Funiculus sociatus GB2-C1: one gene and its partner. The protein of the gene in region 2 interacts with the protein of the main gene of each other region in a pairwise test. Links are inferred from orthologs where the notes say so. Each region holds a gene or a part of one and is shown on either strand. Other genes may lie near its edges.

Region 1 (5,346 bases), on a different replicon or contig from region 2:
AGCGTCATCAGAATCAGGCTGGTCGGGGAAAATTTCACTAACCCCACGATATAACCAAGTGAGGTTTTGGGGCGTTTTTGAGGATACACTAGCGGTCATGATGCGCCAAACTAAATCGGATGTGGAAATCGACCCCTATATTTGTATTTTATGCAAATCCAAGGGTAAACAAGTTTATTATAATTTGCAAAAATTGTATAAAGTCTCCATGCCAACTGGACAAAATTTAGTAATGGGCTGCACTTATGATGCTAAAACGTAAACGTAGGATTTTTTTGTCACACTTAACAAAAGCGATCTTGTTTTGCGACCACCGCAAATGCTTACCACCTTTCCAGCCACTGCTAAAATTGTCCCCACCATCCTGCCGCGAGTGGAAAGTTCTGTAATCTAGATAAGCAAAGCTATACCAGTCGCCCAATCATCTAAGTCCCACATTTTTTTTAGTGAGGAAGTGAAATCACCGTGTCGTCTAGCACTATTCAAGATAAACAACCGAGAAGAGAGCCATCAGCCCCGATAGTTCAGTTCATGCAGGGAGTCGGTAAAGCAACAGGCGGAACCCTCCTGGGCATCACCATGCTGACCAGTTCGGTTGTCGCTGGGGGACTGGTTGGTTTAGCTATCAGCTTCCGTAACCTACCTGATGTGCGGGTTCTTCGCAGCTACATCCCCACAGAAACTTCTTACATTTACGACATTCAAGGCAAGCACCTAGCTTCGCTCCACGGAGAAGCCAATCGGGAAGTCGTACCCCTTGATAAAATTTCCCCTGAACTCAAGCGGGCGGTTCTAGCGATTGAAGATAGCCACTTCTATTTGCACCAAGGCATTAACCCCAACAGCGTTGGTCGCGCCTTAAAAGCTAACTGGGAAAAAGGCAACGTTGTCGAGGGTGGCTCGACAATCACCATGCAGTTGGTGAAAAACCTTTTCTTGTCTCGCAAGCGGACAATGAGCCGCAAAATTGCCGAAGCGGTGCTAGCAATTCGGTTAGAACAAATCTTTAAGAAAGACCAAATTTTAGAAATGTACCTCAATCAGGTGTATTGGGGTCACAACAACTATGGTGTTCAAACAGCATCTGAAAGCTACTTTAACAAGAAAGCCGCCGATCTAGACTTAGCTGAGGCAGCAATGTTGGCAGGAATGATTCAGGCTCCGGAAGATTACAGTATTTTCGGGAACTACAAGCAGGCAAAGCAGCGCCAAACACAGGTTTTGGGTCGGATGCGCGAGTTGGGATGGATTACTGAGCAAGAGAGAGCAGCCGCTGTTAAGCAAGAAATTAAACGGGGTCAGCTGACCTCGTGGCAAACCAGCGAACTGCCTTACATCACAGAAGCGGTTGTTGCGGAGTTAAATGAGCGCTTCGGTCGGGATGCGGTGCTAAAAGGCGGTATGCGAATCCAGACGACCATCGACTACAAGTTCCAACGTATGGCGGAACAAAAGGTGAGTCGTTGGCATAGAAGACTTCAGAGTTACGGGCTTTATAACAACCAAATTGCTCTGGTATCAGTTGATCCTCGGACGCACTTTGTAAAAGCAATGGTGGGCGGGGTCAGTTACGATAAAAGCCAGTTCAACCGTGCTATCCAATCCCGCCGACAGCCGGGATCTGCCTTTAAGCCATTTGTTTACTACGCGGCTTTTGCTACGGGTAAGTATACGCCCTACTCCACCGTCTTCGATACGCCAGTTAGTTATCGGGATGGTGGCGGCTATTACTCTCCCCGAAACTACGGTGGTGGTTTCTCTGGGGCGATGAGCATTCGCCAAGCACTCATGGTTTCCGCTAACGTTCCGGCTGTGAAGCTTGGGCGGGCTGTGGGACTGGATAAGGTGATTGAAATTTGCCGGACTATTGGCTTTAAGAGTCCGATTGAACCTGTAATTTCTTTGCCTTTGGGAGCGATTGGTGTTACGCCTTTGGAAATGGCGGGCGGTTATGCCACTTTTGCTAGTAATGGTTGGTACTCTCCCCCAACCGTTATTGCCCGGATCACGGATAGTAGTGGCAATGTGTTGCTCGATAATACTCCTAAACGCCGATTGGTTTTAGACCCGTGGGCTAGTGCTTCCCTGACAAGCGTGCTGCAAGGGGTAGTTACTGGCGGTACCGGGAAAAACGCACAGATAGGACGACCCGCAGCTGGTAAGACTGGTACGACTTCCTCTGAGAAAGATGTTTGGTTTGTGGGCTATGTCCCGCAACTCTCTACGGCTGTCTGGATTGGGAAGGATAATAACCGGAGTTTAGGCGGTGGTATAACGGGTGGCGAATATGCGGCTCCCATCTGGCGCGATTTTATGTCAAGTGCTATGAGTGGTGTTCCTGTGAATTACTTCCCCTCGCCTAACAAGTTTCCGCGCCCTAGATAAGAATTTTAGATTTTGCGGGGGCGAAGGAGTTTCCCAGCCTCCGATAATTTTGGATTTAATCCAAAGTCTTAAAATTCTTGTATCGTTGCATCCAAAAAAGTTAGCGTTGGGTTTCACTTTCGTACCGCTAGGCGGAAGCAAGCTAAAACCCAACCTACAAAATGAGAAATTTAGGAGGCAGAAAAAAGTAAAATTTTTGCATCCAAAATCGTTATGTTTGCTTTTCTAATTCGGATTTCATCCGCTCTAAAGTGAGGTTCATTTGGTCGAACATTTGAGTTGGGGTAATGCCAAATTGACCAAGCTGAGTGTTAAGCTGTTCGACTGTCATTTGAGCCATGAAGTCATCAGATAGCTCGAATCGCTTCATAAAGATGCGATAGCGATCCATCATGGCTTCCATTTTCTCAATAAAAATCTTTTTACCTTCGCGGTCAAATTTACCGTAGTGGCTTCCCAGTTGTATTAGGGATTGATAATCTTCAAACAGCTGCTTGGCTTCTTGTTGAACAATTTCGGAGTCAAAAAATCCCATAGCCTTTTTATCTTCCCGTCAATGGGCTTCCCCAGTCAGGGGAAGTTTTACTGCTTTGAGTATCATTTTAATGCAGTGCAAACTTTACGATATATTCGGTTTTCCGTATTATGGGCGGATTTGTTCTCTGGTGGCATCTTGAAAGCGCGATCGTGATCGCTCATGCTCCAAAGTAAGAAAATCCCTATCATGGAATTGGATGGGAAGCGTTGCGGTAGCGCTATAGGCGCATCGCTATGTCTTTTGAGGAAAGAGGAGTTTACCTCAAAATGTTGACACAAAAAAATCGAAAAGTTGCCGCACTTTTGGCATTTACCGGAGCGATAATCCCGTTTGCTGGCTTTCACAAGTTTTATCTGGGACAGCCGCTTTGGGGAGCAGTTTATTTACTGTTGTCGTGGGGAACACCTATCGCTCGAATTGCCAGCGCTATTGAAGGGATATGGTATTTATTCCAAGATGGGGATGAATTTGACCGGAATTTTAATTTAGGTGTAGAATCACTCCCTGAGTCAGTTGGAGTGGCGACTAACTCAGTGAGTGCGATCGCTGATGCTTTGCGTCAACTGGATAGTCTACGCCAAGAAGGGCTAATCTCAGAGTATGAATTTGAGCAAAAGCGCCGCCAATGTCTGGATCGAATGCGGTAAAAAGAAGTCAGTAGGCGAGAAAAATTTTAAAATATTGGGTGCGATCGCTAAATTTACCAAAAAATGGCACTTTTTGATTGGCTACCATTGGCGACTCGACTGCGCCCAGAGATAAACTCAAACCGACAGTCAATCCGGGCGCGGATTTTGGGAGATCCTTACTATCGGCTGCAATCTACTGAAGAAATTGCGATCGCAGTTAGTCTTGGTATCAAAATTGATGTGAATCAGGCAAGTGTGGATGACTGGCTGAGACTACCTGGGCTATCAATTCATCAAGCGCGATCGCTCGTTTCCTTAGCCCAGTCTGGAGTACAATTTCTCTGTATAGAAGATATTGCTGCGGCACTAAGTATGCCGATATTGCGATTAAAACCTCTGGAGCCACTCTTGAGGTTTTGTTACTACGACGATTGTCCCTCCACACCGCAACTGGTGAATCCTAACACAGCATCTATCGAGCAGCTAATGCTTCTTCCAGGTGTTGACTTGATTCTTGCCAGAGCAATCTTTTCAAATCGTCGCGCCGCCGGAGCGTACCGCAACCTGGCTGATTTTCAAACTAGGCTATCACTCCCTGGACAGATGACAGCGCAGCTAATGCACTATCTGAGGTTTTAGTCAATAGCAAAAGTGCGCGTACTTTGTGCCGCTTCGCTAACAGACTAAATGGCGCTACACAAACAAAGCCTGACGAGAGCAGGCTTTGTTTGTGTAGCCGCGACTAAGCGCTAACACGCAGGCTCCGCCAACAGCCGTCGGGTATTTTGGCCTGACCATCAAGCACGACTAATGCGGCCGGCGGGCCAGAAACGGAAAAAGGCGCGACCAATGACATTTTTCTGAGGCAAAAATCCCCAAACATGGGAGTCATTGCTGTTATTACGATTATCTCCCATGACAAACACCTGGCCTTCAGGCACCACCCCTGGCCCCCAGTTATATTCTGGAGGTTCTGCGATGTAGTCTTCCTGTAGCGGAGAGTTATCCAGGTAGACCTTGCCATTTTTAACTTTAACAACGTGACCGGGCGTGCCAATCACTCGTTTAATGAAGGCTTGGTCTTTGGCGTAGCCTTGAATTTGTAATTTTTGGGGAGGGTCAAAGACGACAATATCACCTTGGTTAGGTGCGTGAAAACGGTAAGAGATTTTTTCTACCACCAAGCGATCGCCCACTTGCAACGTCGGCAGCATAGAATCAGAAGGAATATAGCGAGGTTCTGCCACAAACGTCCGAATAAACAGCGCCAAACAAAGGGCAATCAGCAAAATTTGCAGGTTTTCCGCCACTTGCTGCCATATCCGCAACTTTAGCGAAGTCTTACCCGTATTTCCACCGGGCATTACACCCTTGGAGTCCACTGCTTCAACGAGCTTCGATTCGCTTAGCTTCAGATTGACTCCATCCTCAGCAGCAGCATCTCCTTTAGCTACAGCCGGAAGCCCCACTTCCGCCGGACTCGATGTAGCAAAATCTTTTTCCTCAGATGTCATAGAAGTTTCAGCTAAAAATATTTGGCGTTAAGAGCCATAAAAACAGTCTGACCGATTTTGGTCAAAAGCCAACATACCACGCGACCTCTGGTTTAGATCCATTGGATTACAGCAGGCTGTAATATTTCTCAACCTTCAAATACTCTTTTTGTTTTACTCTTCACTTAAGCCAAGTACGGGAGGGTTAGAAATAATTGTAAGTTGGGTTGAGGTGCCTCAACGTAGGCAAAATTTAATATTTTAAGCTTCTATCCCTCCCGTATTGCCCAAGCATCAGTAG
Region 2 (7,724 bases):
CCATCAGAACTGGTGATTCGGAAACTCCATCAGATGGAGTGGGATTGGGGATAGAAGAAGGGGAAGTTGGGGTAGACACAATCTGATTTTGGATTTTGGACTGAATAGTTAAATAATATTTTGGATTTTAGATTTTTATAAATTTAAGCATTGTACTGTTAAAACCAAATACTATAGCAATCCTATTTTACTTTTAAAGGAACCGCCCAGTCACGACTGGAGCAGGAAAGAAATAAGTTCATAAATGAGTTGGGATTGCTATATCAGAAGTACAACCTGCCTGACTGGACTAATAACTCTTTAATCCAAAATCTAAAATGGGTTACGCACTTGTTAATCGAGTCCAGTAGGCTTCATAAACTTCGGCAACTTTTCCAATAGGTGCGACACCTTCGCAATTTTCTAGCCGCGATTCTGGGGGAAACAAAATCGGATTATTGCGGACTTCTTCTGGTAAGAGATTGATAGCAGCTTGATTGGGTGTTGCGAAGCTTAAGCGTTCGCAAATTTGGGCAGCAACATCGGGTTGTAACAAAAAGTTCATCCAGGCATAAGCGCCTTCTGGATTGGGCGCTGTGACGGGAATTACTAACGTATCTGTCCACAGCGAAGAACCACTTTTAGGAATTACATATTCCAAGTTTTTGTTTTCTGGGATGACTTCATTAGCATCTGCCGAAAAACACATAGCTAGGAGCAAATCATTTGTTAAAATTTGAGTTTTCCAAGCATCAGTAGTGAAGGAAGCGATCGCGGGTTTCAGGATTACTAATTTTTCATACGCCTGTTTAATCTGCTGAGGGTCTGTTGAGTTGTAAGGATATCCCATCATTTTCAAGACAGCACCCATCACTTCCCGAACATCAGAAAGTAACGTCATTCGATTTGAGAGTGTCTGCTTGTTGTCCCAGAGATAGTTCCAATCTTCAGGTGGCTGCTTCAGCTTCTGTGTATTGTAAATCAGACCCGTTGTTCCCCAGCTCAAAGGTATGCTGTAACGGTTTCCTGGGTCATAAATTGGATTTTGGAATCGGGGAACAAGCCGATCTAGACCAACTAAACGCGATCGCTCTAATTCCTTGAGCAAACCCAAATCTACCATCTTTCTCACCGTATAGTCAGATGGGTAAATAATGCTATATTCCCCACCTCCCAACGCCTGAAGTCTGGCTAACATCGCTTCGTTGGAATCAAAGACATCTGCAATGACCTTGATTCCCGTCTCCTTAGTAAAGCGATTTAGCAAATTATCATCTGTGTAACCAGCCCAAGTGTAGATATACAACAACTTGCTGGAACCTTCTGAATTGGCTGGTGCTGAGCGCACTTTGGCAAGCGTCCAGCCGCAACCGGACAAGCCTAGTCCCAGGCTAGCAGCGGCTGAGTTCTGTAAAAATTTCCGTCGTGTTATACCATTTTGGATTTGGATTTTGAAGCAATTTTTGGGGAGATTGATTCTTCCCAAATCGCGTGATTTCGGATTCTGGATTTTCAAAGCCTTAGCAATCGCTTGCTTTAAAGATCCATGTGTCGAAAACATTTTCCAAAAAGGTTTTAGTTGCCTGGGAAATTTTGGTAGAGCAGTTGGAGGCACAGGAGTTAATAGCAAAAAGGAACAATAAAGAAACGGGAATGAAGCAATTTTTAATTTTTAATTCCTGCATTCATTGCCAAACAATCTGTAGTAGACCAGTGGGCATAAACAGGAGTGTTGAGGGCAACTTCGGCTCCTACTGTGTTCGGTTGCCTTACCGTCAAGCAATCGCCTGACAATAATTCCACCACATAATGAACATGAGTTCCCATGTACATCATGTGCTTCAGCCGCCCTTCAAAGCAATTGCCCAGGCTAGCTGGGGGATACAGGCTTAGCTGAATCTTCTCTGGACGCACGCTTACCACAACCTCCTGATGCGTACCACTGGTATTCCAAGGCTCAGGAGGCTGCACCACAATCTTCTGTCCACTGTTAGTGACAATATTGATGGTCGAATAATCAGACGCTTCGATGCGCCCCTCAAACAGATTTGTATCGCCAATGAAATCCGCCACAAATGGTGTCCGGGGACACTCGTAGATTTCGCTAGGGCTGCCAATTTGCTCAACCTTACCCCCGCGCATCACAGCAATTCGGTCAGAAAGACTCAACGCCTCCTCTTGGTCGTGCGTCACCATCACAAAAGTTAAGCCCAAGTCTTGATGTAAATTGGACAACTCCACCTGCATTTGTTTACGCAGCTTCAAATCGAGTGCGCCCAAAGGTTCATCCAGCAAAATCACCGCTGGACGATTCACCAACGCCCGCGCTAAAGCTACTCGTTGCTGCTGTCCGCCAGACATTTGTCCTGGGTAACGGTTAGCGTAGGATTCCATTTTCACTAGCTTGAGAGCTTCTTGAACGCGGTCGGCAATTTCTGCTTTTGACAGCTTTTTAATCCGCAACCCAAAGGCGATATTTTCCCAAACATTCAAATGGCTAAACAGAGCATAGCTTTGAAACACAGTGTTCACCGGACGACGGTAGGGCGGTACGTGATTCATTGACTGTCCCTGAATCAGTACCTCTCCCGCTGAGGGAGTCTCAAACCCAGCCATTAAACGCAAGGTTGTAGTTTTTCCACAGCCAGAGGGGCCGAGAATACTAAAAAATTCTCCCCGGTGGATGTCTAAGTCAACTCCACGAACTGCTGTTTCTCCATTGAATACCTTAAAAACCTTGCGGAGTTCGACATCCAGTTCATCTGTAGTCTCCGGAGAGCGTTGTTCTTTGACAGAAGTTTGAGACATATTAATGTTTCCCAGCAGCGAGGTTCCACAGAGTTTGGAGTTTTGTGAAGGCTTTGATTAGGGATGCTCAATTGAAAATAGAGCTATGACTTTGGTTTATTTTAGCTGTCGCGCCATCCTGATCAGCTATTAGATTCAAATTTTGCTATTCTGCTCACCGGGTAGTGGGGATTAGGGAGGAGGGGAGGAGGGGATTGAGTGTGAGTGAAAAATTCTCCCTTGTCGCCTTTTGTCCGCCTGCGCCGTCTCCTTTAGTAAGGCGTGGCGATAAACTATGTAGAGGCGATCGCTACTGGAAACTACTCCAAACTACAATAATTCATTCGTTTCCCTTTTAAAGTTAATAAACTGACATCTTGCTTCTATGACCTTAATCCAGCCTTCCTCAATTGGGCGTCAATCAACCACCCGTTCTGTGGGCAGACAATTTCAGTCTGTCATTATTATGCTGTTCGTTACCACGCTCTTAGCGGGTGGGATTGGCTCTCGTTTGGTGTATTTGCAGATGGTTGAGGGCGATCGCAATCGCGCCTTGGCAGAAAACAACCGGATTCGTCTGATTCCGAAACAGCCAGCACGGGGAACCATTTTCGACCGCAAGGGTAGAATCTTGGCAAGTAGCCGACTGTCTCACTCAGTTTTTCTGTGGCCTATTGCCCAAAAAGAGAAACCGTGGCCTGAGACCCGCAAGAGTCTCTCTGAGCTTTTAAATATTCCTGAGAGCGAAATTCAAAAGCAGGTGGAAAAAGCAGGCTATAACTCTACCTCACTGCTACGGATTGCCCGCGACATCAATCCGGCACAAATCACAGCCCTAGAAGAGTACAGAAGCACACTACAGGGGGTAGAGGTGGATATTGAAGGGGTACGGAACTACCCCAACAAGGAAGTAGCCGCTCACATCTTAGGCTACACGGGTGAAATGAACGATGAAGAACTGCAAGGGCGCAGAGATGAAGGGTATCGCCTGGGTGATGTGATTGGTCAGATGGGCGTGGAGGCGGCTTTTGAGAAAGAGCTGCGCGGAGAATGGGGCGGTCAGCAGGTTGAGGTGGATGGTGCGGGTCATGTACAGCGGATTTTGGGGCAGAAAAAAGCCAGAGCTGGGAAGGATGTGCAGTTAACGCTGGATCTGGATATCCAGAAGGCAGCTGAGAAAGCGCTAGGCGATCGCAAAGGCGCGATCGTAGCAATGGACCCGAACAATGGTGCTATCTTGGCGATGGTCAGCCGCCCAGCCTTCGACCCCAATGTTTTCTCTAAGCGGATCACGCCTGAGACGTGGAGGAAAGTGCAAAGTAGGGGCAACCCCTTCGTTAACCGCGCTTTACGAGTCTTTCCCCCAGCAAGTACCTTCAAGATTGTCACGGCTACTGCTGCTATCGAATCGGGCAAGTATTCTCCAAATACAGTATTGGCAACCTATCCTTACCTAACCGTTGGTGGGATTCGGTTTGGTGAATGGAATCATGCCGGATTTGGCCCATTAGGATTTGTCGGTGCACTTGCCATGAGTAGCGATACCTTCTTTTACCAAATTGGCAGAGGTATAGGCGGCCCAACCTTAATTCACTGGACTCGGCAGTATGGCTTTGGTGAAAAAACCGGGATTGAGTTAGGGACAGAAGAATTACCGGGACTGGTTGCAGATGATACCTGGAAGCAGAAGCGATTGAAGCAGGAATGGACAATTGGAGACACGGTGAATATGTCTATTGGTCAGGGGTTCTTGCAAACGACACCGCTACAAGTTGCTGTGATGTTTGCCGTTCCTGCTAATGGTGGTTATCGGGTCAAGCCTCACGTTCTCAAGGATAATGAAGAGTCCAAAAATTGGCGAAAATCTTTGAACATGAAACCCGAAACGCTGCGGGTGTTACGTCAAGGACTGCGGCAGGTGGTAACTAGCGGCACTGGTAAAGGTGTGAATGTGCCAGAGCTTCCCCCAATTGCGGGTAAGAGTGGTACAGCAGAGGCTCCACCGGGATTGTCTCATGCTTGGTTTGGTGCCTATGGGCCTGCGGACAAGCCGACTATTTTGGTTGTTGCCTTTGCAGAACACTCTGGCGGCGGCGGCGGCAAGGTGGCAGCCCCGATGGTACGACAAGTTTTAGAGGCTTATTTCAAGGTGAAGAAGCCAAAGAAGTAGGGATTGGGGATTGGGGATTGGAAGGACTCTTACCCAGCCCCTAGTCCCTAGTCCCTAGTCGCCAGTTCCCAGTCCCCAGTCGCCAGTTCCCAGTCCCCAGTCCCTAGCCCCTAGTCCCGAAATTGTTCCACTTCAACAACACCGTTGGGTTTAAATACCACCTGGAATTGAGCCAGAGGTTCTTCTTGGGGGAGGGTTGTGGCGCTTTGGTTCGCGTTGACTAAGTTAGGGAGCGGAGTTTGCTTGACATAATCATAGCCAGGCTGATTGTACGGTTCGTAGTCCGCGATCACGCCGTCTTTGTTCACAGCAACTCGATAGACTAAGTTACGCGGAAAGGCGACACTTTCTTTTTTCCAGTTGCCGTTGATTTGACTTTCTAGCTGAGTTTTTAAACTCTCCAGTTGGGTCGGATCGGTAATTTGTGGCCCTAAGCTGGGTTCGCCTGTGTAGCCACGCCAAGGACTGACTTGCAGAACGCCTGTTCTGGTAAACACAACTTTGAACTGACCGATAGGATCGCTGCTTCTAAAAGTGCTTCCTCCGGCTGGGATGTAGAGCAATTCTGGCAGTGGCGTGTCAGAGGCGCGATCGCGTGCTGCTACATTGACTGGTTTATAACCGACAATCGCTCCATCTTGGCCCACGCCGACGCGATAAATTAACTGTTCGCTAAATCGGCGGCGCTTCCCAGACCACGTCTGGGCAATTTTGTCATACAGTCTCCGTTCCAAAGCCCGCAGCTGGGTAGGATCGGTAATTTCTGGCACTGATGTCAGCAGAGATTCCAGATTCGTCGCATCAGCGCTTACTGGTGTCGGGCTTATAGTTGGCTGTTGCGAAGCTACGGGACTAGCAGGCGTTGTGGCGCTGGCATTCGGCTGCGCGGAGGAATCTTTAGGTGGCTCGACATTGGGAGGCGGTATCACAAAGAATGCGATCGCTGCCACCCCCAAAATTGATACCCCTACTGCTGCTGGTGCCGCGCGCTGTGCCACTGGCACTTCCGCCTTAGCATAGCGCTTAGGAACAGGCGCAATTGACAGGTTTATGTCTGGTAGCGTCCTGCTATCCGCCAAGAACTGATCCACCGCATCCACCAAATCAAACAGCTGCACCGTGGTCAAATCCACTTGCCTAGCCGAGTTAGCAGTCGAGACACCTGCTGTGTTCGAGTCGCCAGCACTTCCTGGCATCTCAACACTTAACCTGTGCAGATGGTCATTAACTCTATGCAACTGAACTGTTGTCGGCTTGTCCTGAAGGTTGTGCCAGTGAGGAACCCCACTCAAAAATTCTTGTGCATAATTACTCACTGCCATCACCAAACTTTCAAAAAAGTCGCGTCCCCCGGTTAACGGCTTCTCCTGACCAGCAAAACGGCACTCAGCATTAACCAGGATAGACATTAATGGTCGGGCATCCACCTGACCGGATGTGCCATCGCTCAACCCTTCTAGGATTAGCGTGCAGTTAGGCAGACTGTACGGACGTCGAATAGTCATCTTTAGTTGTTAGTTGTTAGTTAAAGTATTGCTAATTGTTCAAGATCCATTAGCCAATAGCCATTAGCCATTAGCTAATGACTAATGACCAATCACACTTCGCCATCAAACAAACTGCTCCAAAAGCGTTGCATTCCAGACGTTCCCGTACAGAATAGCAACTCACTCAACAACTCCATTGCCAACTCGTTCAACTTGTCATCAGAATTGTAAATGGCGACAGCAGCGCGACGCGGATTCATCCGACTCCGGAAGTGGGCGCGGAACCGTTCCAGATACTCAGACAAGCGATAATGATGTTCCAAGGGCAGCTGCTTTTCCCGGAGTTGTTGATAAGCAAATAGCAGCTGTCGGATCAAGACAGTCAACCGCCGCGCCAAGTGGCAGGCAATTACTACCAGCGCCTTAGCTTCAACAAACGTCAGCAAACGTCGAGTATAAGAGCGTCGCAGGGGGTTGGTGCTACGCAATCGCCAGAGGTTCACCCGATTTTGGATAACTCTCTGGAGTTCCAGATCCTGGGATATTTTTAGCATTGCTTCAGAACCCCCCAGTTCCAGGGCTTCTATTGCCAGTAAAATCAGGTCAATCTTAGTCCTTGTTCGACGCGGACACACACTAGACGCGATTGGTGGGTCAGGGAGACTGTCCAGAATCAGTGGCATTGACTCTTGCAAAGGACTATTTAATGGCATTACGCTCACAGAACGATTCATTCCAAATAGCAGGGCTGTTGAACTGGTTGATGGCTTGCACCAATCTAAAACAAATTGGACGCTTGAACTCAATGACTTCTAGCTGTTAAGTTTGTGTCCATCGGCTACCCAGTAATTCATATGCACAGCCCAATTTTACAGAAATCAGGATCTCTTAATCCTAAATTTGGAGTCACCGGGTCGGGCCGTTGGATGGCTGTCTTGGGCTGTAATTGAATCAAACAGCTACCACTGAGAAACTCAATAACTGCTGCAAGCGTGTTTTGAGTGTTAAAAATGCTCCGAAACCGTGCAACCTTCTAGTGTACGATTTTCCAGGTAGATAGTTGCACATCCTGGGTATAGTTTCGCTGGGAATGGCAACGATGACGAAAGTTACCCACACCCTTTTTTTTAGAGCTGCTATGGATCTCAAGTCTCTGATTCGCGACATTCCAGATTTTCCCAAGCCAGGAATTTTGTTTCGAGATATAACTACGCTGCTGCGAGATCCGGAGGGATTGCGCTTCACTATTGATTCTTTAACGGAAAAGTGCGCCCAGTTTTCCCCGGATTATATTGTTGGGA

What was found.
Region 1: the proteins of mrdA (region 2) and NDI42_RS26165 interact in binary tests that used the Escherichia coli proteins (3 or more experiments, as listed by UniProt). The link is inferred for Funiculus sociatus GB2-C1 from one-to-one orthologs.

What each region holds. Positions count from the first base shown.
Region 1 is NZ_JAMPKJ010000089.1:11,129-16,474, forward strand. What follows is about bases 1-2,925. They hold NDI42_RS26165 (PBP1A family penicillin-binding protein), read left to right. Parts: upstream 1-465; coding sequence 466-2,385; downstream 2,386-2,925. Other genes in these bases: tyrS (tyrosine--tRNA ligase), read right to left, coding at 1-99; NDI42_RS26170 (DUF1825 family protein), read right to left, coding at 2,597-2,920. Outside these bases: NDI42_RS26175 (NINE protein), read left to right, coding at 3,190-3,570; NDI42_RS26180 (ComEA family DNA-binding protein), read left to right, coding at 3,634-4,191; lepB (signal peptidase I), read right to left, coding at 4,350-4,916. UniProt on the Escherichia coli protein: Cell wall formation. Synthesis of cross-linked peptidoglycan from the lipid intermediates.
Region 2 is NZ_JAMPKJ010000077.1:4,562-12,285, forward strand. Bases 2,664-5,543 are described here. They hold mrdA (penicillin-binding protein 2), read left to right. Parts: upstream 2,664-3,151; coding sequence 3,152-4,936; downstream 4,937-5,543. Other genes in these bases: NDI42_RS24740 (ABC transporter ATP-binding protein), read right to left, coding at 2,664-2,787; NDI42_RS24750 (DUF4335 domain-containing protein), read right to left, coding at 5,047-5,543. Outside these bases: NDI42_RS24730 (ABC transporter permease), read right to left, coding at 1-4; NDI42_RS24735 (ABC transporter substrate-binding protein), read right to left, coding at 323-1,540; more of NDI42_RS24740, read right to left, coding at 1,645-2,663; more of NDI42_RS24750, read right to left, coding at 5,544-6,441; NDI42_RS24755 (DUF3038 domain-containing protein), read right to left, coding at 6,534-7,157; NDI42_RS24760 (adenine phosphoribosyltransferase), read left to right, coding at 7,562-7,724. UniProt on the Escherichia coli protein: Catalyzes cross-linking of the peptidoglycan cell wall. Responsible for the determination of the rod shape of the cell. Is probably required for lateral peptidoglycan synthesis and maintenance of the correct diameter during lateral and centripetal growth.